Regions from separate parts of the Shinella sp. JR1-6 genome, predicted to be linked through region 2. Evidence: predicted binding sites of a transcription regulator. Region 2 holds the regulator's gene; each other region holds the start of a gene.
What was found. The regulator LexA, encoded in region 2, represses DNA repair genes until DNA is damaged. The targets are predictions, from matches to a motif close to TGTTCNNNNTGTGTTCNG.

Region 1 (4,288 bases), on a different contig from region 2:
CGATGGGCGACGCGCGCCCGGTTGGTGGCGAAGCGCTCGTCGTCGGCGACGCCCTCGAGCTTCAGGATGCCGCAGAGCTTGCGGAACTGCCCGTCATTGCCGACGGCGAGGATGATGTGCCCGTCGGAGGTGGGCACGACCTCGTAGGGCGAGATGTTGGGATGCGCATTGCCGAGCCGCGTCGGCGCGTTGCCGGAGGCGAGGAAGTTCATGTTCTGGTTCGCCATGACGGCCGACTGCACGTCGAGCAGCGCCATGTCGACATGCTGGCCCTGACCGGTTTTCATGACATGGATGAGCGCCCCCTGGATGGCGGCGACGGCATAGATGCCGGTGAAGATGTCGGCGATGGCGACGCCGGCCTTCATCGGCTCGCCGTCCGGTGCGCCCGTCACCGACATGAAGCCGGACATGCCCTGCACGATATAGTCATAGCCGGCGCGGGCGGCATAAGGACCGTCCTGGCCGAAGCCGGTGATCGAGCAGTAGACGAGTTTGGGATGGACCTTGGCGAGGCTCTGGTAATCGAGCCCGTATTTGACGAGGCCGCCGACCTTGAAGTTCTCGATGACGACATCGGCCGTCGCGACAAGGCGGTGGACGACGGCGCGGCCTTCCTCGGTCTTGAGGTCGACTGCGATAGAGCGCTTGCCGCGATTGGTGGAGTGGTAATAGGCGGCGGACAGGTTCTCGCCGTCGCTGCCGGTCACGAAGGGCGGGCCCCAGGCGCGCGTGTCGTCGCCGCCGTCGGGGTTTTCGATCTTGATGACATCGGCGCCCATATCGGCCAGCATCTGCCCGGCCCAGGGTCCGGCGAGAACCCGCGCCAGCTCGATGACCCTAATGCCTGACAGCGGCAGGTTCGACTTCTCCATCGTGCACTCCCTCCTCGGCGGTGCCGGAATGCGGCCGGCCGCCGGGCTTTTCGCCCGTTTCCCTTTCGATAACAAAAAGCTGCCGGACACGATAGACGGCGCCCGGCGGGAGATCATGACGGCTCAGACTGACATGATGCCTGCCGCGCCGTTCGCGCGGGCGGGCAAGGTCAGATCGGCGTGGAGACGGGCGGTATCGTCGCCGTCTTGTTGAGCTTGCGCTCGCGCCAGATGACGTAGAGGCCGGAGGCGATGATGATGGCGATGCCGAGCCATTTCACGGCGTCCGGCAGGTGGCCGAACACGAGCCAGCCGAGGATCGTCGCCGAGACGATCTCGAGATATTGCAGCGGGGCGAGCGTCGAGGCGGGGGCCGAGCGATAGGCGTAGACGCCGAGCACGCCGGCGATGGTGGCGGCGACGGCGGCGCTGGCGATGTAGATTGTGTTCGCCATGTCGGGCACGACCGGCGTCAGCATGGCGATGCCGAGCCTGCCGCCGACGAGGAGGAGCAGGCCGGAGAACAGCGCGCCCCAGAGGCCTGCATAGAACTGCATGGACCAGGGGTCCTCCTTCTGGGCGACGAGCCGCGTCAGGAGGAAGAACAGCGCGAGCGAGAGCGCCGACACGACGGGCAGCAACGCGATGGGGCCGACCTCCTGCAGGCTCGGCTGGATGACCAGCAGCGAGCCGAAGAAGCCGACGCCGCAGGCCGTGTAGCGCCGCCAGCCGATGGTCTCCTTGAGGAAGATCGAGCCGAGGATGGTCAGGATGATCGGCTCGACGAAGAAGATGGCGATAGCGTCGGCCAGTTCCATGACGGCGAGCGGTGTGACGAAGGTGATCATGGTGATCGCCATCAGAAGGCCGCGGGCGGCATGCAGGCCCATCTTCCGCCAGGTGACATCAAGAAGCGTGCCGCGCAGGAGGCAGATCGGCCCCAGAACGGTCATCTGGAAGAGCAGGCGCACGAAGGTGATTTCGGTCGCCGGCACGGCGGTGACCGCCAGTTTCGCGAAAATGTCGATGATCGGCGCGATGAGAACCGAGAGCACCATGAGGGAGAGCCCGAAGCTGACCTCGTTGCGCAGCGGCGTGATGGTGGCGGATGTGGTCATGCGTGTTCCCGGGCGCGGGTCCGTGCGTCCACCACCCGCCGGCACCAGACGGCAAAGGCGTCGACGGCGGGATCGCGGAGCGGCCGGCTCTCCTTGAGCGTTTCGTGACGCATGCCGCGATAGACTGTTGTGGTGATGTCCTCAAGCCGCGATTTTTTCAGTCGCCCGGCAAAGGCGTGCACCGCGTGGCCGAAATCCGTCGCCGGGTCCTCCTCGCCGCCGACGAGATGGATCGGCAAGCGCTTCGGCAGGCGTGCAATCCCTTCCGCCGAGGCATTGGCGAAGGTGACGGCGAAGATGTCGATCCACATCGCGACGTTGACGTCGAAGCCGCAGAGCGGGTCGGCGATATAGGCGTCCACCTCGGCGGGGTTATGCGACAGCCAGTCGAAATCCGTACGGCGGTTCGCGATGGCGCGGCCCCAGGTGCCGAAGGTCAGGCGCGGCAGCAGGCCGCTCGGCACATCGGATCCCTTCAGCATGCGTTCTGCCGCCAGCACGACCTGCGCCACGCGTCCGGAAAACCCCGGTTCGAGATTGGAGTTCCACACCGCGAGCGCGTCGATATCGCCAGGATGCGCCTGCGCGAAGGCGAGGGCCAGCAGGCCGCCCATCGAATGGCCGAAGAGCACGACCGGCAGGCCCGGATGCCGCGCCGCCGCATGGTCGCGCACGGCGCGCAGGTCCGCGATCACCCGGGCGATGCCGTCCTTGGGCGCGAACTGGCCGCGCGGGGCGTCCGGCGCGGTGGTGAAGCCGTGGCCGCGATGGTCGTGGGCATAGACATGAAACCCTTCCGCCGCCAGGCGTCCGGCAAATTCCGCGTAGCGTGCGCTGTGCTCGGCGAGGCCGTGGCTGACGAGCAGGATGCCGCGCGCCTCGCCCCGGGCGGCCTCGTGCCGCAGTGCAAGGCTCGCTCCACTTGGACTTTGCAGCATCGAAGCCAGCGAAAACACCGGTCTGTCCTCCCGTTTCGGCAAGGTCAACGCGATTTGCCGATGAAAGACAACGGGATACGGCGTGTATTTTTACGCTTTCTCCCGCATGTCGTGATTTTTCCGATTTATGGTTGCATTTTATGGATTTTTGGTTGTATATGATCTTGTTTTGTTCTTGTTCGGGAGCCGGTCATGATGACCAATGCCGCACTGATTTTCAAAGCCGCCCTTTCCCTCCTTGCTGCGTGCCTCCTTTTCCTCGCAAGTCCCGCGGCCGCCCAGACCGTACCGGCGAGCAGAGAGGGCCGCGAGGTGCTGTCCGTCAGCTGGCAGAAAGGCTACTGCGCCGCCCGGCCGAAGAGCCGCGGCTGTGCGGATTTCTCCACGAATGCGCCGGCGGCCCGGCAGTTCTCGCTGCTCAGCCGGTTCCAGGTGCGCAAGAGCTATTGCGGCATCGAGGCGGCGCTCAAGCAAAGGGCCCGCAAGGGCAAGTGGACGGAGTTGCCGGATATCGTGCTCGCTTCCGTCACGAAGGAGCGCCTGATGGCGGCCATGCCCGCCGCGCGCCTCGGCCTCGACCGCCAGCAATGGCTGCGCAGCGGCAGCTGCGTCGCGGTGTCCCCGGAGATCTACTACAGCCGCTCGCTCGACCTGCTCGATACGCTCAACGCCTCGCCGGTGCGTGCGCTCTTTTCACAGAAGGCGGGGGCGGCGGTCACCCTTGCCGAAGTGCGGGCCGCCTTCGACGCCGCCTTCGGCAAGGGGGCCGGCGAGCGCGTGCGGCTCAGCTGCCGCAAGACGGAGGGCGGCTCCGTCGTGACCGGCCTCACCATCGGCCTTGCCGGCGATGGTCCGACGCTGGCCGAGCGCATCGCCGCCGCCGTCCCGACGAAGTCGCGGTGCACCGAGGGTGTGACGGGCCCGGGGCAGGCGGGGTAGGGCAGCGCGAGCGGGCGGGGTGTCCTTCAGCCCGGACTGGCGAGATACCGGTCGGATTTGGGCACCGTGTCGCTTGCCGACGGTATCAACAGGATGCGGGGCGGGGTTTTCGCCGTGGGGCGCAGTGCGGCTTTCTTACATTGCCGCGGGCGGAGAATTCGCCTACATAGCGGGCAAATTTGTCCGATCCGGAGCGCGTTTGCATGGCACGTCAATTCATCTACCACATGTCGGGGCTCAACAAGGCCTACGGCGCCAAGAAAATTCTCGAAAACGTCAACCTGTCTTTCTATCCCGATGCCAAGATCGGCATCCTCGGCCCGAACGGCGCGGGTAAGTCGACGGTGCTGCGCATCATTGCCGGCCAGGACAAGGAATATACCGGCGAAGCCTGGCTCGCCGACGGTGCGACCGTCGG
Region 2 (4,288 bases):
GTTCGGTGGTGCGCTGGGGCGCTTCTTCGGCGGGCTGCTCCTGTCCTCGCTGATCGGCGGGTTCTCGACCCTGATCTATTCCATCGGCCATTTCCATCGCATCCCGGCCTATGGACTTGCCGGCAACTTGCTCGCCATGCCTGTCATCAGCGCGATCGTCATGCCCTTCGGCCTCATCGCCGTACTGCTCATGCCTTTCGGCCTCGATGGCGTGCCCTTCGCGATCATGGGCAAGGGCATCGAGTGGATGATCGCGCTGTCGACATGGGTTGCGAGCTGGAAGGGCGAGATCGTCACCGGCCGCATTCCCTCGATTGCGTTCCTGCTGATCGGCCTTGGTGGCGGGCTTGTCTGCATCCTGCGCACGCGGCTGCGCCATGCGGGAACGCTGCTTGTCGGGATCGGCCTCGCCATCGCCTGCTTTCCGGCTGGAGGTGCCACGCCGGAAGCGCTGGTGTCCGAGGATGGCCGCCTCGTTGCCATCCTTCGCGGCGAAACCGTCGCCACAAACCGGGCAAGACCGCCAGACTTCATCTATTCGCAGTGGCGGCGCGCCCTTCGGCTCGGCGAACTTGTAAAACCGGAGATCCGCAGAAGCGCCGGCTTGACCCTTGAAGAAGCCGTCAGCACCACGGGTGCTGCAGAAAGCCGAAACAAGCCCCGGCGCACGGCCGACCGGCAGAAGGCGAGGGACGCCATGGCGTCCGCGCTCGCGGAGGCCCGGGCCGGCAATGGCTTCGTCTGCGAGGCAAAGGCCTTCTGTGCCGCCGTCTCGCCAAGCGGCTGGCGGATCGTGACCCTCGACGACGTCGCCTTCCTGGGCACGGCCTGCGACGCTGCCGACCTCGTCGTCGTGTCCCTGGCCCTGCGGCTCGAGGCTTGCCGCTCGGGTGCGCGCCTGGTGACGGCGCGTCACCTGAGGCGAACCGGCGCCCTCGAAATCCACCCGGACGCCGAAGGCCTATCCAACATCTTTTCAGCTGCGCAGGTCACACCAGCCGTGGAAAGTCTCGACCGGCCCTGGGCCCGCCACCGCAGCTACGACTGGCGCACAGGCAGTTTCGATCCGCAGGGCGATCAGTGATAGCGGCGAATGAGGCCAACCAGCTTGCCCTGGATTTTTACCCGGTCCGGCCCGAAGATGCGGGTCTCGTAGGCGGGGTTTGCCGCTTCGAGCGCGATCGACGCGCCCTTGCGGCGGAAGCGCTTCAGCGTGGCTTCCTCGTCGTCGACAAGCGCCACGATGATTTCGCCGGGATTGGCGCTGCTCGCCGTGCGGATGATCACCGTGTCGCCATCGAGAATGCCGGCCTCGATCATCGAATCGCCCTTGACCTCCAGCGCATAGTGATCGCCGTTGCCGATCATCTCGGCTGGAACGGTGATGTCATGGGTGTTGTTCTGGATGGCGGAGATCGGCACGCCGGCAGCGATGCGGCCCATGACAGGAACGGAGACGGATGAGGAAACCTCGGCCACGGGCGTGCGCCGCGGCGGGGCGGCGACGGGAGCGGGGGGCTGCTTGCCGCGACTGCCCTCGATGACGGCAGGTGAAAAGCCGCGGCGCGGCTGCAGGCTCTGGGCATAGGCTTCGGGAAGCTTTATCACCTCGAGCGCGCGGGCCCGGTTCGGCAGGCGCCGGATGAAGCCGCGTTCCTCCAGCGCCGTGATGAGGCGGTGGATGCCCGATTTCGACGCGAGATCCAGCGCGTCCTTCATCTCGTCGAAGGAGGGAGGAATACCGGACTCCTTCATCCGTTCATGAATGAACAGGAGAAGTTCCTGTTGTTTCCGCGTGAGCATGGCTCCTCCACCGAGAATCGAGTGAAACAAATCCAGAACAGACACTATCTGTTCCATATGTGTTCTGCAAGGGGCTGCTGAAACAATAATAGTACTGGTGGAGGCGCGCGAGCTAATCCGGAATAGCGCGCATAGATAATCTGGAATTCAAAAACAGGCGCTGCCTTGTTTTTAAAGGGCTTTTGCCGCGAAAGTGGGGGTTCCCAATGCGCCAATTGGTAACCCCAAACACGGCCATTCCAGCGGATATAATAACTAATTGAAAATACAACGATTATTGCGGCCCTTAACCTTCATGGCCGATCACCCCACGTGGGATTGCGGACCCTATTGCGGACCCTGCTTTTTGCGGCGCTCCGTCCGGTTTTCAATTGCTCTTATGAAATGAGGTAAATCACTGCGGAAACTCTTTCGACCATACTCATCGAATGCGGCTTCATCCATCTTACCACTGTCAAGAAGCGACCGCCGCTCATGTCGAACCAATGCAAGGGTACGCAGAATTGCCGCCCCTAAGCTTTTCCCAGCCTCGGTTACCTCGCTCTCGCTCATGAACGCCAATTCCTCGGCCGCAAATTGACCGAGCAATTCAGCGATTATGGCCTCTCCGGCGATCTCAAAATCTCTGATTGTTAAATCTTCAAACTTAAAAAGCTGAACAAAATCTTCGCCCGACAGAGGCGTGCGATCTTCACCGAAGAGAAAGAAATCGATCTTGCGGCCAGTCTCTACAGTTAGCTGGAGGACTGCCTCGATTGGCAAGGAATTTCTGGATCGCCATGAGGAAACTGTTTTGTTTGAAACTCCAAGATGAGTAGCGAGATTGGCATCCGTGTTTATGCCACACGCCGCTTTCATCCGATCCAAAATCTCTGGCACATTTAACGTTGTCGCATCGCTCACAGGCACCCTCGTCTACAAAATGCGGACGGAGCCGCATGACATCTGCATTGTGCGGACATGCGGTCTGCATAATGCAGTTTTATCAAGGTGTGCCTTGAAATGAAAGCCAAATCCAAAACTCCTTCGAAGGAGCTTCTGGTCTACGTTCGCGTAGAGTTCATCCTTCAAGGTTCCTCCTTCAATGCATGGTGCAAAGCCAATGGCGTTGTTCGCAGGACCGCTGAACAGTCACTAAGCGGCGACATTTGTAGCGAGAACGCCAAACGTCTCGTGGAGACGATCTTGAAAGCTATCGAACGACGGGCGGCCTAAATGTCGAACTGGCTTACGGCAGACGACTTTGCCCAAGTGGCAGGAATATCATTTCGTAAAGCGCGCCGCGCACTTTCATTGGCAAGAAGCGGTCAGGTATGGCGGGGCGACGCCCTTGAAGTCCGCACCTTCCACGGCCGTGGCGGTCGCTCCGGCATCCAGTATCAGGTACGGGTTTCCAGCCTTCCGCCCCATCTTCAAGAGCATTTAAAGACCCTTCAAATAGCCGATAAAGCGGTTTTAAGCTTCCGCCTCGGTGACGATATGGCTCGGCTGGAACGCGCGTGGAAACACGACATCATCGCGCCGGCGCTGGAGCATCCGTACCGGAGCCCGGAACGCAAGGCCGAAATCGAGAAGCTGCACGGTACCTATCGGCTCGACTGGACCGGCCATAAACGCAAGCTCACCCAATCCACCCTATATGAGTGGATCAAGATTTTCGAAACAGAGGGATTTCAGGGCCTTGCGCAGAAAGTCCGGAGCGACAAGGGCGAAAAGAAAGCCCTAATCAACCGGGCGTGGATGCAGACGGTTCCCTTTGACGATATCGCCAAGGAAACCATTGCCGAGGATATCGTCCAGTTCATTCGCGGGCTGATCGTCAAAGGCACCACGCGCAAGCTGATCCGGTTCATGGCTTCTGCCGAGCTGCGCCGCCTCACCGCTGCATATGGTTATGTCGTCACCGATGAGACCGAGGCCACGAAGCTGTTTAATATCCCCGACAGCATCGTGTCGGCCGAAGCCCGGTTTAAGGCCGTCTATCGGCATAACTTCGACCGGAAAGCCAGCGAGGACAACAAGCCACGCATCCGTCGCACGATAGCTGGTCGCCAGCCCATGGAGATTGTGGTGATGGACGTGCACCATATCAATGTGATGGTGCGCCGGAATAACGGCACGGTCGCGAGCCCTAAGTTTCTGGCCTTCCACGATGTGGCGACGAACCGTGTTTTCGGGGAACTCGTCTTTCTCAACGAGCGCGGCGGCGTGCGCAACGTCGATGTGATCGAGGCATTCAAGCGTATGTGCCAGCATCCGGCCTTCGGCATGCCGTAGAAGCTCTATTGCGACAATGGCTCCGAATACCGTTTTGCCGACTACCTTGAGGACGCCTTGAAGCTGAATTGCAGCATCACGCCTTACACGGCAGAGGATCGTAACCGTGTCATCCGGGCGAGGGCCTATAACGCATCCGCTAAGGTGGTTGAAGGCTTCTTCCGCCAGATGAACCAGCAATATTTTCGACATATTCCCGGCTGGATCG
Region 3 (4,288 bases), 190 kb from region 2:
GGCATCTCGTCGGGGGACGGTTCGGCGGCATCGGCGGTGATCCGGTCGCCGGAACTTTCGCAAACCGCCACGATGACCGGATAGTTCTTGTCCTGGTGGCGGTTGATAAAGGTTTCGGCCTGCGCATCGCACAGCGCCACGGTCTGCCAGCTCTTGCCGACCGTGTCGATATAGTGGCACTGGGTCGCGCTGTCGTCGCAGCCCATGATCGTCATGACGATGAGCGCAGCTTTCATGGCCGTCCTTTCCGGGTTTGTTCCTGACGGTTAGAGGAACGCATTGCCGCGAAAATATGGCGCCGCAACCTCAGATGTCGAGATTGTCGGCGAAGACGGCCCGTTCCTGGATGAAGCGGAAGCGGGCTTCCGGCTTGGTGCCCATCAGGTCGTCCACGGCGGTGCGGGTGCCCTCGAAATCGACGTCGTCGATCGCCACTTTCAAAAGCGTGCGCTTCGACGGATCCATCGTGGTTTCCTTGAGCTGCGCCGGCAGCATCTCGCCGAGGCCCTTGAAGCGGCCGATCTCCACCTTGCCGCGGCCGTTGAACACGGTGCGCATCAGTTCCTCGCGATGCGGGTCGTCACGGGCATAGAGCGTCTTGCCGCCTTGGCTGAGGCGGTAAAGCGGCGGCACGGCGAGATAGAGATGGCCGCCACGGATGAGGTCGGGCATTTCCTGATAGAAGAAGGTGATGAGCAGCGAGGCGATGTGCGCACCGTCGACGTCGGCGTCGGTCATCACGATGACGCGCTCATAGCGCAGGTCGTCCTCGCGGTATTTCGAACGCGTGCCGCAGCCGAGCGCCTGCACCAGGTCGGAGATCTGCTGGTTGGCGCCGAGTTTTTCACGGCCGGCGCTGGCGACGTTGAGGATCTTGCCGCGGAGCGGGAGGATCGCCTGGTTGGCACGGTTGCGCGCCTGCTTGGCCGAGCCGCCGGCCGAATCGCCTTCGACGATGAAGAGTTCGGCGCCTTCGGCGGAATTCTGCGAGCAGTCGGCCAGCTTTCCCGGCAGGCGCAGCTTGCGCACGGCGGTCTTGCGGCTGACTTCCTTTTCCTTGCGGCGGCGCAGGCGCTCTTCGGCACGCTCGATCACCCAGTCGAGCAGCTTTGCGGCTTCGCCCGGATTGTCGGCGAGATAGTGGTCGAAGGGGTCGCGCAGCGCGTTCTCTACGATGCGCTGGGCTTCAACGCTGGCAAGCTTGTCCTTCGTCTGGCCGACGAATTCCGGCTCGCGGATGAAGACGGAGAGCATGCCGACGGCCGAGATCATCACGTCGTCGGTGGTGATGGCGGCGGCACGCTTGTTCTGCGTCAGCTCGGCATAATTCTTCAGGCCCTTGGTGAGCGCGATGCGCAGGCCCGCCTCGTGCGTGCCGCCGTCGGCCGTCGGAATCGTGTTGCAGTAGGAGTGGATCAGCGAATCGCCGCCGTACCAGGTGACGGCCCATTCCAGCGAGCCGTGGCCGCCCGATTTCTCGCTCTTGCCCGCAAAGATCTCGCGGGTGACGGTGTAGTCCTTGCCGAGCGTCGCCTGGAGATAGTCCTTGAGGCCTCCGGGGAAGTGGAAGACCGCCTTTTCCGGGGTTTCCGAACCCTCGGGCAGCAGCGACGGGTCGCAGCTCCAGCGGATCTCGACGCCGCCGAAGAGATAGGCCTTGGACCGGGCCATGCGGAAGACGCGGGCCGGATCGAAATGGGCGTGCGCGCCAAAAATTTCCGGGTCCGGATGGAAGCGCACCTTGGTGCCGCGGCGGTTGTGCACGTCGCCGAGCTCCTCCAGGCCGCCGACCGGCTTGCCGCGCGAAAAGCGCTGGCGGTAGAGCTTCTTGTTGCGGGCGACCTCGACCTCGAGATGGTCGGAGAGGGCGTTGACGACCGAGACGCCGACGCCGTGCAGGCCACCCGAGGTCTCGTAGGCCTTGCCGTCGAACTTGCCGCCGGCATGCAGGACCGTGAGGATGACCTCCAGCGTCGACTTGCCCGGCATCTGGGGATGGTTCTCGACCGGGATGCCGCGGCCGTTGTCGGTGACGGACAGGTAGCCTTCGGCATCGAGATTGACCTCGATGAAATTGGCGTGGCCGGCGACGGCCTCGTCCATCGAGTTGTCGATGACTTCGGCGAAGAGGTGGTGCAGCGCCTTCTCGTCCGTGCCGCCGATATACATGCCGGGGCGCATGCGGACCGGTTCGAGACCTTCCAGCACGCGGATCGCCGAGGCGTCGTAGCCGCCGGTGCCTTCGCTCGGCGGGGCAGGGCGCGCCTCGCGGGCAGGGGCGGCCGCCACAGCGGGCTTTTCGACCGGCGGCGTGGCGGGCTGGGAGGGCATGTTGGCGAAGAGGTCGTTGCTGTCGTCTTGCATGGGCCGTTCAGATTTTGTTCCGTTTGCCAGTTTCCCCGCCGGTCCGTGACGGACCGGGGTCTGGCGCAAAAAATGTCGTTTAGCGAATCACTTGCGACTCTGCCAGATTCCGTGGGCTTTCGCGATGCCGGGACGGCGTGCCGCCCCGTCCGCCTTCGGCCGCATTCGTGCGATGCCGGATGGTCTGACCGGCCTCAAGGATGCGCCAAGCCGCGCCAACCGCTGGCGGAGGATTGCGTTGCGGGCGGGCGGATGGCAAGTATCGCAGCCTCCAGGGAGCCACAGTTCATGCGTCAGTCCACAGTTCATTGCCTTTCCCGGCTGTTTTGGGCCGCGGCCCTTGCCTGCTCGATGGCCGGCGAGGCGGCGGCGCTGAGCCTGAAGCCCTGGAAAGACGACCTGTTCGGCTACGGCACCGTTGTGGAGACGAGCGACGACGGGGCGCTCACGGTCGTCGACTACCAGGAACTGCGCGACATCAACGGTCGTGACCAGGTGCCGGAGCGCCGGGTGAAGGCGGCCTATGTCTCGACCGCGGTGAAGAAGGGGCAGAAGAATGTGACGATCGACACGCCGGCCGGGCCGATCGACGTCGCGATGACCGGCAAGGGGGAGGGCGCGGCCTTCACGGTCATCTTCATCCACGGCCGCGGCGGCGACCGGCGGCTCGGCAACAACGACTGGAATTTCGGCGGCAATTTCAACCGGCTGAAGAACCTCGCCCTGCAGAATGGCGGGGTCTATTACGCCCCGAGCGTTCCCTCCTTCGACGACAAGGGCGCCGCGCGCATCTCCGGCCTCATCCTGACGGCCAAGGCGCTTTCGCCGGATGCCCCGGTCATCCTCGCCTGCGCCTCGATGGGCAGCTTCATCTGCGCCCGCGTGGCGCGCGATCCGGCGGCGGTGAAAAGCCTTGCCGGCATGGTGCTGATGGGCGGGGCGGCGGACGGCGACTACGGCAAGACGCCGGCCTTCAAGGCGAAGCTGCCGGTGTTCTTCACCCATGGCGACAGCGACAGCGTCTATGCCGCAAACGACCAGATCGCGGTGTTCCGCCGGCTGCGCAAGGCCGGTGTGCCGGCGCGCTTCGTGCTGTTCCAGACCGGTGGCCACGGCACGCCCGTGCGCATGACCGACTGGCGCGAGACGCTCAACTGGTTGTTTGCGCAATAGGCGCCGATTTGCTACGCCGCAAACCACACGAATTTCAAGGACAGGGAGGTCTCATGACACCGGATGTAACCCCGCTCGTTGCCGGGAACTGGAAGATGAACGGCACGCGCGCATCGCTCGACCAGATCAAGGCGATGGCCGAAGGCGTGAAGGGGCCGCTTTCCGACAAGGTCGAGACGCTGATCTGCCCGCCGGCGACGCTGCTCTATGTCGCGACGGCGCTCTGCGACGACAGTCCGCTGATGATCGGCGCGCAGGACTGCCACGAAAAGGCCTCCGGCGCCCATACCGGCGACGTCTCGGCGGAAATGATCGCCGACTGCTTCGGCACCCATGTCATCGTCGGCCATTCCGAGCGCCGCACCGACCACAAGGAAAGCGACGCTTTGGTGCGTGCCAAGGCGGAGATCGCCTATGCGAACGACCTCGTCGCGATCATCTGCATCGGCGAGACCGGCGACGAGCGCAAGGCGGGCAAGACACTCGACGTGCTGAAGACGCAGCTTGCAGCCTCCGTGCCGGATGGCGCAACGGCAGAAAACACCGTGATCGCCTATGAGCCCGTCTGGGCGATCGGCACCGGCCTGACGCCGACGGCCGGTGACGTCGAGGAAGCGCACGCCTTCATGCGCGCGGAGCTGGCCGGCCGTTTTGCCGGCGAGGGCACCAAGATGCGCATCCTCTATGGCGGCTCGGTGAAGCCGGGCAATGCACAGGAACTGATGGGCGTCGCCAATGTCGACGGCGCGCT
Region 4 (4,288 bases), on a different contig from region 2:
CCGCCCCCACCGTATCGACAGGCTCGATCTTGAGGCCGGCGGCGCGGAAGATCTCGTTCTTGCGGATCGCGACGACGCCATCGGCGCCAAGCGTTACGATGATCGTCTGGCCGCTGTCGGCATGCAGTGCGCGCATCGTCGTCTCGCGCGCCTCGTCGGAGAGCTCGCCCTTGCCGACGAAGAGGTCGAATTCCGTTTCATTGGCGACGAGGATATCGGCCATCGCGCCGAGGCGGCGGGCATCGGCGCTGAACGGCGCGATGTTGACGACCGAGATGGCGCCCTTCTGCTTGGCGCTGACGAGCGCGGCTTCGATGGCGGCATTGGGAATTTCGAACTGCAGCATCAGATAGTCGCCACGCGTCATGCCGCCGACGGTGCGCTTGGCGTCCTCCTCGCTGACGGTGCCGTTGGCGCCCGGTACGACGACGATGACGTTCTCACCCTCGTCGTCCACAAGGATATGGGCCGTCCCGGTCGCCTCGGCGGCGGAGCGTACGCCGTTGAGGTCCACGGCGGCGTCGGCGAGCAGGGCCAGCGCCTGGCTGCCGAGCCGGTCGTCGCCCACGGCGCCGGCCATGCGTACGATCGCGCCGGCGCGACGGGCGGCGAGCGCCTGGTTGGCGCCCTTGCCGCCAGCGGCGGTGGTGAAGCTGCTGCCCATCACCGTCTCGCCCGGCTTCGGCAGGCGTTCTGGCGTGGCGATGAGGTCCATGTTGATGGAGCCGAAGACGGTGATCATGAGAGGTGCCCCTTATGGTTTCCGCCGGACACTGCCCGAGGCGGTCAGTCTTCGTCAACCACCCTCAGGCGAAGCTGTCCCGTTCGGGTCTCGACAGCCGCCTCCGCCGGTGGAGAAAGCGGTGCGGTTGCCTCGAAATCCATGTCCCCGATGCGCGCGCCGCGCCGCGTGAGCTTCTCTGTCGAGGTCAGGATGAGGTCGACATCCTTCTGGGCTGCGGTGAAATGACCGGAAAGCTTGCGCACCCGGTCGTCGAGCCGCGTCAAATCGTCCATCAGCCTGGCGACCTCGCCCTGGATGACATGGGCCTGCTCGCGCATGCGCTGATCCTTCAGAAGCGCCTGCAATACCTGCACGGAGAGCATCAGCAGCGATGGCGAGACGATGACGATGCGTGCCCGGTGTGCCCGCTGCACGATAGCCTCGAAATTCTCGTGGATGCTGGCGAAGATCGATTCCGAGGGCACGAAGAGGAAGGCGGTGTCCTGCGTCTCGCCGGCCAGCAGGTACTTTTCGGCGATATCGCGGATATGGGTCTCCATGTCGCGGCGGAATTGTTGCGCGGCGAGCTTGGCGGCCTCGGGAGAGCGTCCGTCCGACAGGGCATTCCATGCCTCGAGCGGAAATTTCGCATCGATGACGAGGGGCGGCTGGCCGTTCGGCATGCGGATCGTGCAATCCGGTCTGACGCCGTTGGAAAGCTGCGCCTGGAACTGGTAGGCGCCCGATGGCATGGCATCGGCGATGATCGTCTCCATGCGCGACTGGCCGAAGGCGCCGCGCGTCTGCTTGTTCGACAGGATCGCCTGGAGGCCGACCACGTCTTTCGCCAGTGACTGGATGTTGCTCTGCGCATTGTCGATGACGGCAAGCCGTTCCTGCAGGCGGCGCAGGTTTTCGTGCGTCGAGCGGGTCTGTTCTGAGATCGACTGGCCGAGCCGCTGCGTCAGGCCGTCGAGCCTGGCATTGATCGCCTGGTTTGTTTCCGACTGCTTGGAGCCGAAGACCTCGGCCATGGCGGCGACGCGTCCCTGCATTTCCGTCTGCGCCTTCAGGAGTTCGGCAAAGCGCAACTCCGCTATGCCCGCAGCCTCGCGCTGGCGCGCCTGGCTGCGGCGGGCCGAAAGGAGGCCGAAAACGGCGATCAGCGCGGCTGCGAGCAGCATGAGTGCCGGGCCGGGGCCGCCAAGTCGAGTGAGGAAGGAGGCAAGCAACATGTCAAAGGTCGGATCGATCATGCCGCGACCATAACACGGATTGCGGCGGAAACCAGATCATAACGTGAACAGAGGTGCGCGCACTGCAGCGCCGGCGGCAGTCGAAGCCGATTGAAAGCGTCAAAAAACCGCGCTAAGGAGGCGCATGACCATCAAGCCGCTGATTATCCTTCCCGATCCGATCCTCCGCCAGGTTTCGAAGCCCATCGAGACCATCGACAGCGAGGTGAAGAAGCTCGCCGACGACATGCTGGAAACCATGTACGATGCGCCGGGCATCGGCCTTGCCGCCATCCAGATCGGTGTGGCGCGCCGCATGCTGGTGCTCGACGTCTCGAAGGAGGGCGAGGACAAGAAGCCACTCGTCTTCATCAATCCGGAAGTCGTCTCCGCTTCGGATACCCGCTCGGTCTACGAGGAGGGTTGCCTGTCGATCCCGGACTATTATGCCGAGGTCGAGCGTCCTGCCGTCATCACCGTCAAGCACCTCGACCGGGACGGCAAGGAGCAGCTGACGGAGGCCGACGGGCTGCTGGCGACCTGTCTTCAGCACGAGATCGATCACCTCAACGGCGTGCTGTTCATCGACCATATTTCGAAGCTGAAGCGCGAGATGGTGATCCGCAAATTCACCAAGGCGGCGAAGCTGCGTGGCAGCAAGGCGCTCTGAGGCGACAACCGCCCAGGTTTCCGTTTTCCCGCAATGCCGAGGCAAAACGCTTCGCGCCTTTGCCGGTATTGCTTTCATGGAGGCTGACCGATGGCCCTTCGCATCATCTTCATGGGCACGCCGGATTTCTCCGTGCCGACGCTGGAGGCGTTGGTGAAAGCCGGCCACGAGATCGTCGCCGTCTATTCGCAGCCGCCCCGCCCGGCCGGCCGCCGTGGCCTCGAACTGGTGAAGTCGCCGGTGCACCAGGCGGCGGAAAAGCTTGGGCTTCCGGTCTTCACGCCGCTCAATTTCCGCGAGGAGGCCGATCGCGCGGCCTTTCACGCGCTGAAGGCGGACGTCGCCGTCGTCGTCGCCTATGGTCTCCTGCTGCCGGAGGCGATCCTGACCGGTACCCGGCTCGGCTGCTACAACGGCCATGCCTCGCTGCTGCCCCGCTGGCGCGGCGCGGCACCCATCCAGCGGGCGATCATGGCGGGTGATGCGGAAACCGGCATGATGGTCATGCAGATGGAAAAGGGGCTTGATACCGGCCCGGTCGCGCTCACCCGCCGGGTGGCGATCGGCGACGGCATGACGGCCGGCGAGCTGCATGACGCCCTGATGCAGGCAGGTGGCGCCCTGATGACGGAGGCCATGGCAAAGCTGGAGGCCGGCGACCTGCCGTTGACCCCGCAAGCCGAGACGGGCGTGCTCTACGCCGCCAAGATCGACAAGACCGAGACCCGCATCGATTTTTCCCGCCCGGCCGGCGATGTGCACAACCATATCCGCGGTCTCTCGCCCTTACCCGGCGCCTGGTTCGAGCTGCCGGTCGGCGGCAAGTCGGAGCGGGTGAAGGTGCTGGCGAGTGCGCGGGCGAGTGAAACCACGGCGAAGGCTGCCGGCACGGTTCTCGACGACCGGCTCACGGTCGCCTGCGGTGATGGCGAAGCCGTGCGGCTCGTGCGCCTGCAGAAGGCGGGCGGCAAGCCGCTCGACGCAGCGGATTTCCTTCGCGGCACGCCGGTCGCGGCCGGCCAGGTCATCGGCTGATGCCGCGCTACCGCCTCCGCATCGAGTATGACGGCACGCCCTATGTCGGCTGGCAGAGGCAGGACAACGGGCACTCCGTGCAGGGGGCCATCGAGGCGGCCATCCTGTCGCTGACGGGCGAGGCCGTCTCGATCCGCGGCGCGGGGCGCACGGATTCCGGCGTGCATGCCATGGGGCAGGTGGCCCATGCGGATCTTTCACGGGTATGGAAGGACCACACGCTGCGCAACGCGCTCAACGCCCATCTCGGCATGGCCCGCGAGCGGGTCGTGATCCTCGATGCCGCTGAGGTGCCCGATGATTTCGACGCCCGCTTCTCGGCGGTGAAGCGGCACTATCTCTACCGCATCATCTCACGCCCGGCGCCGTTGGCGCTGGAGGCGAACCGGGCCTGGTTTGTGACCAGGACGCTCGACCACCAGATGATGCATGCCGCCGGGCAGATGCTGGTCGGCAGGCATGATTTCACGACCTTCCGGGCTGCCCAATGCCAGGCGAACAGCCCGGTGCGCACCATCGACCGGCTGGACGTGACGCGCAGCGGCGACCTGATCGAGATGCGCGTTTCGGCGCAGAGCTTTCTGCACAACCAGATCCGCTCCTTCGCCGGCACGCTGAAGCTGG

Region 1: the regulator LexA is predicted to act here: its motif matches at 3,091-3,108, upstream of EXZ48_RS08320 (ribonuclease).
Region 3: the regulator LexA is predicted to act here: its motif matches at 2,369-2,386, upstream of parE (DNA topoisomerase IV subunit B).
Region 4: the regulator LexA is predicted to act here: its motif matches at 2,013-2,030, upstream of EXZ48_RS14010 (DNA recombination protein RmuC).

Annotation. Positions count from the first base shown of each region.
Region 1 covers NZ_SHMI01000004.1:130,992-135,279, forward strand. The annotation lists gene EXZ48_RS08305 (CaiB/BaiF CoA-transferase family protein) at 1-875, opposite strand, end outside; gene EXZ48_RS08310 (DMT family transporter) at 1,046-1,993, opposite strand; gene EXZ48_RS08315 (lysophospholipase) at 1,990-2,979, opposite strand; gene EXZ48_RS08320 (ribonuclease) at 3,124-3,870, shown strand; gene ettA (energy-dependent translational throttle protein EttA) at 4,074-4,288, shown strand, end outside.
Region 2 covers NZ_SHMI01000005.1:169,213-173,500, forward strand. The annotation lists gene EXZ48_RS10730 (ComEC/Rec2 family competence protein) at 1-1,084, shown strand, start outside; gene lexA (transcriptional repressor LexA) at 1,078-1,803, opposite strand; gene EXZ48_RS10740 (helix-turn-helix domain-containing protein) at 2,131-2,706, opposite strand; gene EXZ48_RS10745 (helix-turn-helix domain-containing protein) at 3,019-4,080, shown strand; gene EXZ48_RS10750 (hypothetical protein) at 4,138-4,288, shown strand, end outside.
Region 3 covers NZ_SHMI01000005.1:356,174-360,461, reverse strand. The annotation lists gene EXZ48_RS11670 (hypothetical protein) at 1-236, opposite strand, end outside; gene parE (DNA topoisomerase IV subunit B) at 307-2,364, opposite strand; gene EXZ48_RS11660 (alpha/beta hydrolase) at 2,653-3,537, shown strand; gene tpiA (triose-phosphate isomerase) at 3,591-4,288, shown strand, end outside.
Region 4 covers NZ_SHMI01000006.1:353,405-357,692, reverse strand. The annotation lists gene EXZ48_RS14015 (ribokinase) at 1-742, opposite strand, end outside; gene EXZ48_RS14010 (DNA recombination protein RmuC) at 787-1,959, opposite strand; gene def (peptide deformylase) at 2,105-2,629, shown strand; gene fmt (methionyl-tRNA formyltransferase) at 2,720-3,664, shown strand; gene truA (tRNA pseudouridine(38-40) synthase TruA) at 3,664-4,288, shown strand, end outside.